2 regions of the Exiguobacterium sp. s36 genome follow, and region 2 is predicted to be linked to the other one. Evidence: riboswitches for the same ligand, from Rfam matches in the RefSeq annotation. Region 2 holds a riboswitch; the other holds the start of a gene.
What was found. A riboswitch is a leader RNA that binds a small molecule or an ion and turns the genes downstream of it on or off. The one in region 2 is predicted to bind FMN.

Region 1: it holds a riboswitch for FMN, as region 2 does, so the genes downstream of both, KNP95_RS02070 (ECF transporter S component) here and ribD (bifunctional diaminohydroxyphosphoribosylaminopyrimidine deaminase/5-amino-6-(5-phosphoribosylamino)uracil reductase RibD) in region 2, are expected to answer to the same signal.

What each region holds. Positions count from the first base shown of each region.
Region 1 is NZ_JACSLW010000001.1:406,288-413,588, forward strand. Features, by position in the region: gene KNP95_RS02040 (NAD(P)/FAD-dependent oxidoreductase) at 1-296, opposite strand, end outside; gene KNP95_RS02045 (NAD(P)/FAD-dependent oxidoreductase) at 563-1,540, shown strand; gene KNP95_RS02050 (GNAT family N-acetyltransferase) at 1,634-2,071, shown strand; gene KNP95_RS02055 (NAD-dependent epimerase/dehydratase family protein) at 2,095-2,949, opposite strand; gene KNP95_RS02060 (hypothetical protein) at 3,079-3,321, shown strand; gene KNP95_RS02065 (HesB/IscA family protein) at 3,361-3,717, opposite strand; FMN riboswitch at 3,815-3,956, shown strand; gene KNP95_RS02070 (ECF transporter S component) at 4,117-4,704, shown strand; gene KNP95_RS02075 (nucleotidyltransferase family protein) at 4,783-5,361, shown strand; gene KNP95_RS02080 (NupC/NupG family nucleoside CNT transporter) at 5,456-6,667, opposite strand; gene KNP95_RS02085 (YuzB family protein) at 6,878-7,114, opposite strand; gene KNP95_RS02090 (NAD(P)/FAD-dependent oxidoreductase) at 7,212-7,301, shown strand, end outside.
Region 2 is NZ_JACSLW010000001.1:623,636-630,936, forward strand. Features, by position in the region: gene pruA (L-glutamate gamma-semialdehyde dehydrogenase) at 1-123, shown strand, start outside; gene KNP95_RS03170 (iron chaperone) at 178-546, shown strand; gene KNP95_RS03175 (ZIP family metal transporter) at 596-1,411, opposite strand; gene ribH (6,7-dimethyl-8-ribityllumazine synthase) at 1,505-1,969, opposite strand; gene ribB (3,4-dihydroxy-2-butanone-4-phosphate synthase) at 1,966-3,150, opposite strand; gene ribE (riboflavin synthase) at 3,150-3,791, opposite strand; gene ribD (bifunctional diaminohydroxyphosphoribosylaminopyrimidine deaminase/5-amino-6-(5-phosphoribosylamino)uracil reductase RibD) at 3,772-4,851, opposite strand; FMN riboswitch at 5,004-5,146, opposite strand; gene KNP95_RS03200 (undecaprenyl-diphosphate phosphatase) at 5,241-6,053, opposite strand; gene KNP95_RS03205 (homing endonuclease associated repeat-containing protein) at 6,507-7,148, shown strand.

The sequences.
Region 1 (7,301 bases), 220 kb from region 2:
ACTGCTGAACCGTCTACGAGCAAGACTTGTTTTGCCGTAGTATCGACGCGATCGACGATCCCTTTGACAAATTTCACACGTGACGGGTTCACGACGTCGTTGATGTAGATGCGAGCTTGATCCGGTTTCATCGTTCCGGCCGCTGGCTCATGAAGCCACGTCGTCTGGTAATGGTAATCATGCTTGTTGATGAGCGTGATGTTCGCGTCGCCAGCTGAGAGCGTCTTCTGGAGGTTGACCGCTGTGATGAGTCCACCGAAACCTGCGCCAAGAATAACAATGTTAGGTCGTTTCATGTTCATTTCCACCTTGTTTTGATAGTTTTGTTTTCTTGAACAATCATGTTGTGTGTTTTTTCACATGAGTGTTCACAATAAAGCCCAAACCTTGTTCAACCAATGTTCACAATTGCTTCTCGTTCATTGTACGCTGTTTGTTTTGTTTTCTCAATGGAAAAGCATATCTTCTTGAAATTTTTTTGAATGTGTAGCATGTTTGTACAGAATGGATTTAATTCACGATTGTCACTATAATAGATGTATACGTTTTGAGGAGGAATTCGATGAAATCGACGAAAGATGTGATCATCATCGGTGGCGGCCCGGTCGGACTGTTCACCGCATTTTATGCAGGTATGCGCCAACTCGATACGGCGTTGATTGAAAGTTTGCCGCAACTCGGCGGACAATTGTCGACACTGTATCCAGAAAAATATATTTATGACATCGCCGGCTTCCCGAAAGTGAAAGCCCAAGATTTGATTGACCAATTGAAAGCCCAAGCCGATCAGTTCGAACAGGACTATCGCCTCGGGGAGACCGTCGAGACAGTCGAGCGTCTCGAAGACGGCACGTTCCAGATTACGACGAATAAAGACGAGTACCATACGAAAGCGATCATCATCACGGCTGGGAACGGGGCATTCGCCGCACGACCGCTCGGCCTCGATGGTTGTGAAGACTATGCAAACCTTCATTATTTCGTCGACAACATGGAGAAATTCCGTGATCGTCGCGTCATGATCGCCGGTGGCGGCGACTCGGCCGTCGACTGGGCACTCATGCTTGAGGGAATTGCCAAAGAAGTCCATATCGTCCACCGTCGCGACCGCTTCCGCGCCCATGAGCATACGGTCGAACAGATGAAAGCGTCGACGATTAACGTCTGGACGCCATATAACATCGAATCACTTTCAGGTGAGACGCACATCGAGTCGGTCGAATTGACGGACAAGGACGGCGAATCGAAATTCGTCGAGATCGATGACCTCATCTGTAACTACGGTTTCGTCTCGTCGCTCGGCCCAATCAAGAACTGGGGCATGGAGTTCGAGAAGAACACAATCCGCGTCGATTCGCGCATGGAGACGACGGTCGCCGGCATCTTCGCTTGCGGTGACATCGCCACGTACGAAGGAAAAGTGAAATTGATTGCGACCGGATTCGGAGAAGCCCCGATTGCGATTAACCAAGTGAAGCAGCTCGTCGACCCGACAGCTCGTCACCCGCAACATTCAACTTCGGTATTTGCCGGGAAATAATATGATACCCCCTGTCGCGACAGCACAGGGGGTTTTGTAGGCACTTGCTCGTCTTATGACGATGTCCCCCTAAGCTACTTCAAGGAGGAAATTATGAAGATTGTAACGACAACCACACTCACCGAGTCTGAATTAAACTATATCTATCAGATTCACCAAGACGTGTTCGGCGATATCCACCGTTTCACAGATAAGTTGATTCAAAAATCACATCTTGTCTTCACTCTATCGATCGAAAACGAGAAAGTTGTCGGCTATAAAATCGGCTATCCGCTCGATGACAAACGCTTCTATAGTTGGATGGGTGCGGTCGCCCCTGAAGCCCGCAACCGCGGAATCGCGACAAAACTGATGAGCACTCAACATAACTGGGCGCAGTCGCAAGGCTATCAATCGATTGACACGAAGACGATGAATCGTTGGCGTCAGATGTTGCTATTGAATATTCGACACGGCTTCGATGTGAAGGCAGTCACCGTCGATGAACATGGAGTTGAAAAAATCCTATTACGCAAGCAACTGTATCAGTAAAACAATCATCTTGTATTCCACCCTTACTTGCGAATCGTCTGCATAATGACCCGGTCGATCCAGTCATCGAGTTGGGTAAAGACGAAACCGGCCTTTTTCGCCTCGGCAATCGACATGTAATAGTCGACGTCCGTATCGTATGGCGACGACTCCCCGTCTTTAATGATGTGGACCGGTTTATTCAAGTGATGCCCGATGCGCTCGAGCAGTGCACCCATCGAGATCACTCCTTCGCTTGCCGCATTGAATGGACCGGTCACGTTGGCCCGACCGACCCATTCTAAAAAGGCCGCTGCCTCAAAACTTGAGATAAAGCCCATCTTCGCTTCGGGATGATGCAGTACGACCGGCTCTTCTCGACGGACAGCATCGATATAAAACTTGAGACGGTCCGTATAGTCGTCCGGGCCCAAGACGATCGGCAAGCGGACGGTCGCGACTGGGAACGAGGCACGATGGAAGAAGTAGGACTCGGCTTCCCGCTTTCCTTGACCATAGTCGTGCTCCGACTCGAGATGATAGTCGTGATGGAGCGGATTGAAGTCACTTTCTTTCAAATCGGCACCCGGTGCATAGACCGACATCGTCGACGTGAGCACATACTTGCCGACTTGGTCCATGAAGGCGTCCGATGCAATTTTTGCCTGATATGGATTGAAACAAATATTGTCATAGACGAGGTCGTAACGGTCACGCGATAAATCTTTCATCGTCGCCACCGACTGCCGGTCCCCTTTGATGGAACGGATGCCCTCTGCCTCTGGCACTTGGAGCTGTCCACGCGTCACAATCGTCACATCGTCACCGGCCTCCGCCAACCGAAGCGCCAACCGTTTTCCAAAATAGCGTGACCCACCGAAGATCAATACTTTTTTCATCGTCCCTACCCCTCCTACATAAAAATGACATCTCTTTTCATTTTCCCTTGGTTCCTCTCGACTAATCTTCCACATCCTTGAATTTTTTTGTTATTCTTATATATATGATAGAAGAAAGAGGCGAGGTCCATGCATCAAATCATGTTAGAAAAAGGATGGACGTGTGCGTTACCGAAACAATACGCCATCTACCAGAGTTTATCGGATTTCAGCCGCTACTCAGTGCTTGACCAAGAGGAAGAGAGCGTCTGTTCGTTCCAAATCACGACCGACACATGCAAAATCACGGCGTTCCGCCCTTGGCAACATCACATCGAATTGAATGCGACATCCAAAGTGATTCGCTTGATTTTGATGGAAGAAACCGACTGAATCGAAAAAGGCCAATCGTCCACACGATTGGCCTTTCGTTTAGCAATCTCCAGGTGTCCCGGCGTTCGACGCCGTCCGGAAACTCGAACCACATCCACACGTGGCGATGGCGTTCGGATTTTTAATCGTGAACCCGCCTCCGAGCATCGACTGCTTATAGTCGATTTCGAGCCCGTCGACGACCCCATGGTCGGCTTCGGCGACGATGACGCGGACGCCGTGATGGTCGAATTGGATATCTCGATCCGTTTTATCTTCATCAAATCCCATTCCGTACGAGAGACCGGTGCAGCCTCCGCCTTGGACCTTGATGCGCAAGTACTGATTCTCGGGGTGTTCTGTCTGTTTCATCATATCGATGACTTGTAATGCAGCTGACTCTGTCAAATGAATCATCTGAACTCCTCCTTCATTATCTTAACTTCAAGTCAACTGACTTGAGATTTTGTGAAATATCTTGTATAACTAAACTGTAACAAAAAAAATTAAATCGTTCCATCTTCGGGGCAGGGTGAAATTCCCGACCGGCGGTATTGAAGACATGATCTTCTCAGCCCGTGAGCGAGCAAGGCGTTGCTTGCTGATTTCGTGAGATTCGAAAGCCGACAGTAAAGTCTGGATGGGAGAAGATGGCGGCATCCGACCGATATCCGGATGTTTTCTTTGACGTGGTCTCTTCCGCGACGGAAAACATCTATTTCGTATGCGCGTAACCTCTCCCGATTGTATGATGCAATCGGGATTTTTTATGCGACGGGTGCCATTCATCAAGGAGCGACAAAAGGAGAGATTTTGATGAAAACAACGCGCAACAAACGATTGACAACACTGGTGACGCTATCGATGCTCGGGGCCATTTCTTTTGTCCTCATGCTCTTTAACTTCCCGCTGCCTTTCCTACCACCATTTCTAAAAGTGGACTTTAGTGACATTCCCGCGCTCGTCGCCGGGATCGTCTTCTCCCCACTCGCAGGCGTCGTGGTCGTCGCTCTAAAAAACGTCCTCTACTATGTCTTTAACGGTGGCGGCGTTCCGGTCGGTGAAGTCGCAAACTTCTTTGCAGGTGTCGCCTTCATGTATCCGGTCGCATGGTTCTACCATAAACGTAAAACGAATAAAGCGCTCGCTTCAGGCCTCGTGGCCGGCACAATCACGATGGCGCTCAGCTTGGCGATTTTGAACTATTTGCTCATCTTACCAGCCTACGCGTTCTTCTTCGGCATGACCGAGATGGCGCAACCGGCAGTCAAAACGGACCTCGTCCTCTATGGCATCTTGCCGTTCAACCTTATTAAAGCGTTGTTGATCAGCGCCTTGTTCGTCCCACTCTTCCTCAAGTTGAAGCCGTGGATCGAACGCCAGCGGATGCAACTTCAAGCGTAACTGACATGCACCTCGATTTCGATCGAGGTGCTTTTTATTTGGATACGTTATGCTTAGGAGAGGATTGGAGGAGATGGATTGAACACGATTGAAGAGGTCACTCAATTTTTAGAAAATGATTCAGAATTAAAGCGTCTCCTGAAAGATGTCGCTTCCCTCGAACTACCCGACTGGTGGATTTGTGCCGGATACGTCCGGTCGAAGATTTGGGATGACGTGCACGGCTATCCAACACCGACGGCGACCGAGGACGTCGATGTCATCTACTTTGACCCATCTCACAACGACGAAGCAATCGAAAAAGAGTATGAGGCACAATTGCACGCCCTGTCACCGACTGTCCCGTGGTCGGTCAAAAACCAAGCCCGCATGCACCTCGTCAATCAATTGCCACCCTATAAGTCTGCGACCGACGCCTTGGCCCACTTTCCCGAGACAGTCACAGCCATAGGTGTCAGCCTCGATTCAAACGAATGCTTGATCGTGGCCGCGCCTTACGGTGTTGATGACATCATCGAATTGAGGCTGCGACCGACCCCAGCATTTGCAGACGGATCCCCGCATCACCACATTTATCAAGCGCGGATCCAAAATAAGAATTGGCAAGCCATTTGGCCGAAACTTCAAGAAGTGGACGTGACTCGTAACGGACTGTAGAACCCGACCGCCGATACGGTCGGGTTTTGCTATTCATTCATCTACAAAAAAAGAGTGACCACCGAAGTGATCACTCTGAGTATATCGTATTTGATTAGAGAAGCAGACCAGCAAGCGTGGCTGACATCAAGTTAGCAAGCGTACCTGCGAGAATCGCGAGGACACCCATACGTGCGATGTCGTTCCGACGGTTCGGTGCCATTCCACCGAGACCACCGAGAAGAATCGCGAGTGACGAGATGTTGGCGAATCCACAAAGTGCGAAGGCAATCATCGCTTCCGTACGAGCTGAGAGTTCACCCGTTCCAATTACAGGTGCGAACTCTGAGAACGCTACGAATTCGTTCAAGACGAGTTTTTGACCGAGGAAGCTACCGAACTGAACAGCATCAGCCCACGGTACACCGATGACAAATGCGAGTGGTGCAAACACGTAACCAAGAATCAATTCGAGTGAGAGGCTGTCGAAACCGAACAAGCCGCCGATTCCACCAAGAATCAAGTTGACGAGCGCAATCAATGAAACGAACGCGAGAAGCATCGCACCGACGTTCAAGGCAAGGAAGAGACCGTCAGAGGCACCACGAGCGGCCGCATCGACGAAGTTCGCTGCTTTGTCCTCTTCGTCTTCAGCAATTTCGATGTCATCATTATACTCTTCTGTTTCAGGAACGATGATTTTCGCGAACAAGAGACCAGCAGGTGCAGCCATGAAACTCGCTGCGAGCAAGTACTCGAGCGGTACACCAAGGGCAGCGTATCCAGCGAGAACCGAACCGGCAACCGACGCGAGTCCCCCGACCATGACGGCGAAGAGCTCCGATTGTGTCATCGTTGGAAGGTAAGGCTTGATGACAAGCGGTGCTTCCGTTTGACCGACGAAGATGTTTGCCGTCGCTGAGAGCGACTCTTTACGTGATGTGCCGAGAGCTTTCGCAAGGGCTGTACCGAGAATTCGGATGACCCATTGCATGACACCGAGGTAGTAAAGCAAAGCGATTAAAGAAGACATAAAAATGATAATCGGCAACACTTGGAATGCGAAGACGAAGTTGTCCCCTCCTACAGCTGTACCGAAAACGAAGGCGATTCCGTCATTCGCCGTGTTCAAGACGTTTTGAACGCCTCCTGAGATCCATTGTAACGCACTGCGTCCTACTGATGTGAAGAGGACGAGGAAAGCGAACGTGAACTGTACCGCGAAAGCGGCAAGCACGGTACGCCATTTGATGGCTTTACGGTTGGTTGAGAAGATGTAAGCGATTCCAATTAGTGCCAAAATACCAACCACGCTCATGATATTCATTGGTGTTGTGCTCCTTTCATATTGGGAAAACCTGATATTGTGATATACCCGAATCGAGATGTGTCCTACCGTTTGAAACGCTTTCTTTTTATGTTGTTAAACGTCAGACAACCTACATTCGAACCTCTTTGAATATAACAGACCCTTTTTAAAAATGCAACGGGTCAAAACAGTCAAAATAAAAAAAGTTTGAAGTTGCTTCAAACTTTTTCACCAAGCCATTTCTTCAATTTTTTCATATACGTTCGTCACGAGTTGCTCTGGCGTATCTCCCGTCACGACCTCTCCGTCGACTAGGCAAAACAAGTCGAGCGAACAGACGCCACAGTAGCCTGTACAGCCGTATTCAACGACGTCTAGGTCTGGATCGGACTCTAGTTTGGCCCGGGCGATTTGTGAGCCCATCGCCAAATTGGAGGCGCAGAACTCAATGATCGGATTCATCATGTCATTCACCCTTCCCCTTTCCCTCAAAACAGGAAAATGGTTCTTCTACGGCGTATTATAACATGATACAGTTGAAGTGTAACAAAGGGGGATTTTTATGCGCAAATTAGTCGTCTTGGGAGGCGGTTACGGGGGAATGCGTGTAATCGAACGCGTCCTCGGCCATCAGCTGAAGGATGTATCGATC
Region 2 (7,301 bases):
GGCGCCATCGTCGGCTATCAGCCGTTCGGCGGGTTCAACATGTCAGGTACAGACTCGAAAGCAGGCGGACCGGATTACATCCAGCTCCACATGCAAGCAAAAACGACGTCTGAGACGTTTTAATCCATCAGCCCGGCTCATCTGAGTCGGGCTTTCTTTCACCAAAGGAGGATTCTCATGGAGACGTTTGACGATTTTTTAGCAACGATTGACGACCCGGAACATCGTGCCAAACTGGACGACATATTCGTTTGGGTCCGGGAGACATTCCCGCACCTCGAGGAGCGCATCGCCTGGAATCAGCCGATGTTCACCGATCACGGGACGTTCATCATCGCCTTCAGTGTGGCCAAAGCACACTTTGCCGTCGCGCCGGAGGCCGTCCCGCTCGAGGTGTTCCAGATGCGAATCCGGGAGGCGGGCTATACGCAGACGAAGCAGCTGTTCCGCATCAAGTGGACCCAAGCCGTCGACTACGATTTGCTTCGTGACATCATCGCGTTCAATATCGAAGATAAGGCCGGTCACACGTCGTTTTGGCGTTGATCTGAAAGAAGGAGCGATGACGCACATGTCACCGCTCCTTTTCTGTGGCTTATCCTAACGCCACGTCCAAAATCATCATAATCGTGAAGCCGAGCATCAACGCCATCGACGCCATATCTTTATGCCCATTCTCTTGCGACCCCGGGATCACTTCTTCGACGACGACAAAAATCATCGCCCCGGCGGCAAAGCTGAGCGCGAACGGTAAGAGCGGCTCCATGACGAGCACGGCCCAAACGCCGACCAGTGCGGCCGCCGGTTCGACCATGCCCGATAACTGACCGTAGAAAAAACTTCTGCGCCGGGAGAGCCCGTCCCGTCTGAGCGGGAGCGATACGGCGGCACCTTCCGGAAAGTTTTGAATGCCGATGCCGATGGCCAAGGCGATGGCACCCGTTAGCGAGGCGGACGGGAAATCGGCCGCGACCGCCCCGAAGGCGACGCCGACGGCCAGTCCTTCCGGGATGTTATGCAGCGTGATCGCCAAGACGAGCAACGTGCTACGCTTCCGTTTCTGCGGACGGAAACCTTCCATTTCTTTGAGGGAAGACGTCGGATGCACGTGCGGAATCAATTTGTCGACGACCGCCAAAAACAGACCGCCCGCTAAAAAACCGACGGTGGCCGGAAACCAAGCCGGCATCGCGTCTTGTTCCGCCATTTCGATGGCCGGGGCGAGGAGTGACCAAAAACTGGCCGCAATCATGACACCGCCGGCAAACCCGAGCATGCTGTCCATCAACCGCTCGTTAATCGACTTCGTCATGAAGACGATGGCCGCCCCGAGCGCGGTCATCCCCCACGTGAACATCGTCACGAGCAACGCCTGCATGGCTGGGCTCAGTTGAGCCACCCATTCCCACATCACCATCGTCTCCTTCCACCCTATCCTTTTCCCGGGACGCATGCGTCGCTAACGACAAAAAAAGAGGAGAGCTGGTTCGCTCTCCCCGTCCAATTAAAACGCGCGCATCAAGTTCGCCATCTCGATGGCCGATGTTGCCGCTTCCCACCCTTTGTTCCCGGCTTTCGTTCCAGCTCGCTCGATTGCTTGCTCAATCGTCTCTGTCGTCAAGACGCCGAAAATGACCGGTACTTCTGACTGATAACTCGCCTGGGCGATGCCTTTCGCCGCCTCATTACAGACGTAGTCGAAGTGTGGTGTCGCCCCACGGATGACGGCACCGAGTGTGATGACGGCATCATATTTCTTGCTCATCGCCATCTTCTTCGCGACAAGTGGGAGTTCGAACGCTCCAGGGACGAACGCGATTTCGACGTCGTCTTGTTCGACGCCGTGGCGCTTTAACGCATCTTTCGCCCCATCTAGCAAGCGCATCGTGATGAGATCGTTGAACCGTCCGACGACGATTCCGACTTTCAAGCCTTTTCCAACCAAGTTTCCTTCAAATGTATGCATCATGATTTTTCTCCTCCAAAGTGGTTCATTTTTTGTTGTTTCGTCATTCGGTACTTCTCGTTCGCCGCATGGGCGCCGACGAGAATTGGGACACGTTCGATGACGGTGATGCCGCACGCTTCCAAGGCATCGACTTTTTCCGGGTTATTCGTCATGAGCCGGACGTTCGTGACGCCGAGGTCACGAAGCATGGCCGCGCTGACCCGGTAATCGCGCAAATCGGCATGAAGTCCGAGCGCCACGTTCGCCTCGACCGTATCAAGCCCTTGTTCTTGCAGTTCGTACGCCTTCAACTTGTTGAGCAGACCGATGCCGCGCCCTTCTTGACGCATATACAAGATGACACCGCCTTCGGCTTCCACTTTCGCCATCGCGGTATCGAGCTGTGGCCCGCAATCGCAACGATACGAGCCGAAGACGTCGCCGGTCAGACACTCGGAATGGATCCGGACGAGCGGCGCATGTTCGAGCTCACCTTTGACGAGCGCGACGTGTTCTTCCCGGTCGAGGACGTTCCGATAGCCGATCAATCGAAAGTCCCCTTTTACCGAGGGGAGCGAGACGTCCGCCTCCCGTTCGACGAGGTCCGTCTCCATATAGCGGACGAGCGCCTCAATCGTGATGAATTTTAAATCGTGCGCTTCCGCGACGCGTTCAAGGTCCGGCACTCGGGCCATCTCGCCGTCTGGGCGGATGATCTCACAGATGACGGCGACCGGTTCACTTCCGGCGAGGCGCGCCAAATCGACCGACGCCTCCGTATGTCCGCGTCGGACCGAGACGCCACCTTTTTTCGCGATAAGCGGGAAGATATGTCCCGGACGTTGGAAATCGGCCGGGCGGGCGTTGATGTTCGCGAGTTCGCGCACCGTATGGGCCCGTTCGCTCGCCGAGATGCCCGTCGTCGAATCGACGTGGTCGACACTGACCGTGAACGCCGTCCCGTGCGGATCGGTGCTGTTCGCGACCATCGGCTGCAAATCGAGGCGGACGGCCACTTCTTCGGCGAGGGAGGCACAGACGAGCCCTTTCCCTTCCGTGATGAGGAAGTTCATCGTCTCCGCTGTCATCTTGTCCGCGAGGACGACGAAGTCCCCTTCGTTCTCCCGGTCCTCATCGTCGACAACGATGATCGGTCGTCCCATCTTCAAGTCTTCGACTGCTTCTTTAATCGAGTGGAACATTACCATCCCGCCTTTCCATACCCTTGCGACGCCAATGATTCGAGCGTCACCGGTTTTTGACTTACGAGTTTTTCCATATATTTAGCCAACATGTCACATTCCAAATTGACCGCGTCCCCGGCCTGCTTCATCCCGAGCACCGTCTCACTGTACGTGTGCGGGATGAGCGACAACGTGAATCCGCGTTCCGTCACGTCAAACACCGTCAAGCTCGTCCCGTCGACCGAAATCGAACCTTTCGGGACGATATAGCGGAGGAGCGATGGCTCACAGCTGATGTCGACATAGACGGCGTTCGCGAGCGACCGTTTTTTGACGATGCGCCCGACGCCGTCGACGTGACCCGAGACGAAGTGACCGCCGAAGCGTCCGTTCGCGGGCATGGCCCGCTCCAAGTTGACGCTCGTGCCGGGGCGGACCCCGTCGAGACTCGACGCCTTGAGCGTCTCCGGCATGACGTCGACCGAGAAACTGTCACGGTCGAACGTCGTCACCGTGAGACAGATACCGTTGACAGAGATGCTGTCACCGAGTTTCACATCCTCAAGCACGACCTTCCCGGCAAGCGTGAGCCGGAGGGATGGCCCGTTCCGTTTCACTGCTTTCACACTGCCGATTTCTTCAACGATTCCCGTGAACATCGGACTCCTCCTTTCGCATGATGAGCTTGATGTCGGTGCCGACCGTCTCGACCGATTGCACGTCATACCGCTCGATCACATCGAGCGGACCGTCATGATGCGAGCGGTAGAAACCGCCCTTGCCACCGAACACGCGTGGCGACTGATACATGACCCACTCGTCGACGAACTGTCCGTCCAAGAGCGAGGTGACGAGCGTCGGTCCCGCTTCGACGAGCAGGCGACCGATGCCGCGTGCGTAGACGTCTTGTATCACAGCGTCGAGCGACGTGTAATCGGCGAGCTCAACGCCGCGTTGTGTGAACGCGTCCCGCTTCACTCGATCGTCGGACGTCGTGTAGAGCAATACCGGCACATCGTTCGCCGTCCGGACGAGCTGACTCGAGAGCGGCGTGCGCAACTCACGATCGAGCACGACCCGGAGCGGTTGCATCGTCTCGCGGTCGAGCCGGACGGTGAGGGCCGGATCATCGGCGAGCACGGTGCCGACACCGGTCAAGATCGCATCGACCGTCGACCGCAGTTCATGGACGTCCCGTCTCGCTTCTGTCCCGGTCACCCACTTGCTGTCACCAGTATCGAGGGCGACTTTGCCGTCAAGACTCGTCGCGGTCTTCAAGATGACGTACGGCCGTCTCGTCTCGAGCGAACGCAAGAACGACACATTGAGCGCTCGTGCCTCACGCTCGAGCAGTCCGACCTCGACTTCAATCCCGACCGCTTTCAATCGAGCGATGCCCTGTCCCGCCACGAGCGGATTCGGATCGCTCATCGCGATGACGACCCGCTTGATGCCCGACTCCACGACTAAATCGGCACACGGCGGTGTCTTGCCATGATGTGAGCACGGTTCGAGCGTGACGTACATCGTCGCGCCATAGGCGGCGGCCCCGGCCATGCGGATGGCGTGCACTTCAGCGTGCGCTTCCCCCGCCTTCAAGTGGGCGCCGAACCCGACGACCCGACCGTCCTTGACGATGACGGCTCCGACACGCGGATTGACGCCGGTCGATGAGGCGGATTTGGCCAATTGGATGGCTTGTTGCATGTACTGTTGCATAATCTCCCTCCTTGTTTCGTACAAACAAAAAGACCTCAAGGAATGATCCTCAAGGTCTCGGTGGGAGCCGTTCATCGTCATTTGGGCAAGCCAAATAAGCGTTTTCTTTACAGAAAAACGTACGACGAACTACAGGTCGCATGGACCTGTCATGTTTCCTTCTCCCATCCAGACTATACTGTCGGCTCTAGAATCGCACTAGATCCACCGTTCGCACACGTGCGCCCGGGTCACGGACTTAAGGCTCGCGCCCATCACCGCCGGTTGGGACTTTCACCCGACCCCGAAGGAATATTTGTTTGTACGTTTCCACTTTAGCGCAAAAATAAATGGATGGCAAAACGAAATGCGCAAAAAAAGCGCCACTCGTATGAGCAGCGCCTTGTAAATCAAGCCAAGAATAAAACGACGAGGAGTCCGACAATCCAGCAATAGAACGAGAAGTATTTGAGCTCGCCTTTCGCCATGATGTGTTGGAACCATTTGAGCGAGATGGCCGTGAGCGCATACGAGGCGATGAACGCCAAGATGAGCGGTCCGAACAAATCACGTGTCTCTGGATTCGTGAACAACTCCGGTCCATCTAAAATCGTCACCCCGAGACTGATCGGGATGAAAAGGAAGAACGAGAAGCGAAGCGCCGACTCTTGCTTGATGCCGAGCAACATCGCCATGACGATTGTCGCCCCGGAACGACTGATGCCCGGGATGAGCGCGACCGCTTGGGCGAGACCGATCAAGATGGCGTCGCGGAGCGTGATGCCGCCGTCTCCTTTATTCCCTCGCATATTCCGGATGAACCAGAGCGCGACCCCGGTCAGGATAAGCGTATAACCGACCGTGGCGACGCCGCTGAGCTTCTCGCCAATCCAATCGCCGAACAGGACGCCGAGCACACCGGCTGGGACCGTGGCGACGAGCAAGAGACCAATGAACTTGACGTCGACCATCGTCTCGTCACTGCGGTCCTTTTTAAACAAGAACGTCCACAGACTGACGACGAGACGGACGACGTCCTGCCGATAAATCGTCAAAACAGCGAGCAGTGAAGCAAAGTTCACGAAAATCTCGAATGAGAGACCTGGTAATTGGATATCAAACAGCTCTTGGAAGATGACCAAGTGACCGCTTGATGAGATTGGAATCGGCTCAGTGAACCCTTGAATCAAGCCGAGTAGGAGATAAAATAACCATATTGTCATATCGTAATATCCTCTTTTCTTATTTACATCAATTCCATTATTTTAGCAGACCGTTCGTTTCACTGACCACCCTTTCAAAAAAAAATCGTTATTTTCAAAACTTTCATTTGATTAGTCTGAAAATTAAATTTATTATAGAAGAGTACTCAACTGGTGCGACGGTGATGACCCCATTGGCCAGTTGGGTACTTTTTCGTACAGATTATTACATATTAGCCACGATAAAACTTTTTGTTTACAATTGAACCCATTTAATATTAAATTTGTAATAGAACTGTTACCATTTTTTCAAAGTATAAACAGGACTTTAGACCTATCCGTTCATAAAATCGGTTTAAAAAAACTTGAACAATGCACTTATAAATTGTAAAAACTGGCCGATAGTATGATTGTAGAAGCAACTTCGTCATCTTTGTCGGTTCAGATATGAGTCCATGGAAGGAGGAACCACCATTGAGTCAAACGCTATCCACTAAATCCCACCACTTGTCCACCGAACAGCAGAGGATGATTCACTGTATTCGACTGCTCGGCGACTTGTTGAAGGAACGTCCACGACGCTCTGTGTATCGTCGCTTCGCGATGGAACAAAGCTGGCCATCTCCCGAGTCGATTATCCGACAGTTCGGGTCATGGGCCGAGGCGCTTGCAATCGCCGGCTATGAATGGCACGGAGAGGCGACTGTCGATCTCCCGGACAAAATGCCAAAATACACGCGTGAAGATATCATCGAGACACTCGCCCTCTACTCGCGCGACATGGGATCGATTATCACGCTCAAAAAGTATCAGGAATGGCGCAAGCTCCATCCGAAAGCTCCGAGCCATTACCATATCGTCAAGACGTTCGGTTCGTGGCATGACGCCTGCGCCGAAGCCGGACTTGAAGCGAGTGTGACGTACTCAAAATCAGAGCTTTCCACCGCACTCCGTGAAGCGATTCACGAGATGGGCTTCTCTCTTTCCTTCGAAGCGTATCGCGAATGGGCAAAACGGAACAACAAACCATCCACGAAAGCAATTCTTCATCGTTACGGTTCATGGTCGGCTGCGATTCACGCGGTCGAGTCAGAAATTTTCAATCAGAAATTATAATCTTTCATTCATAAGGAGGACGCCGGGTATCCGGTGTCCTCCTTTATTGCGTTAACAATGGATTGCTTGATTATAGATGAATGCTACCTCAGCCGGCACCCTCCGTTCCTGGGGCGCTTTACGGGGTCATCCTTGCATCGCTCTCCCCTAGGA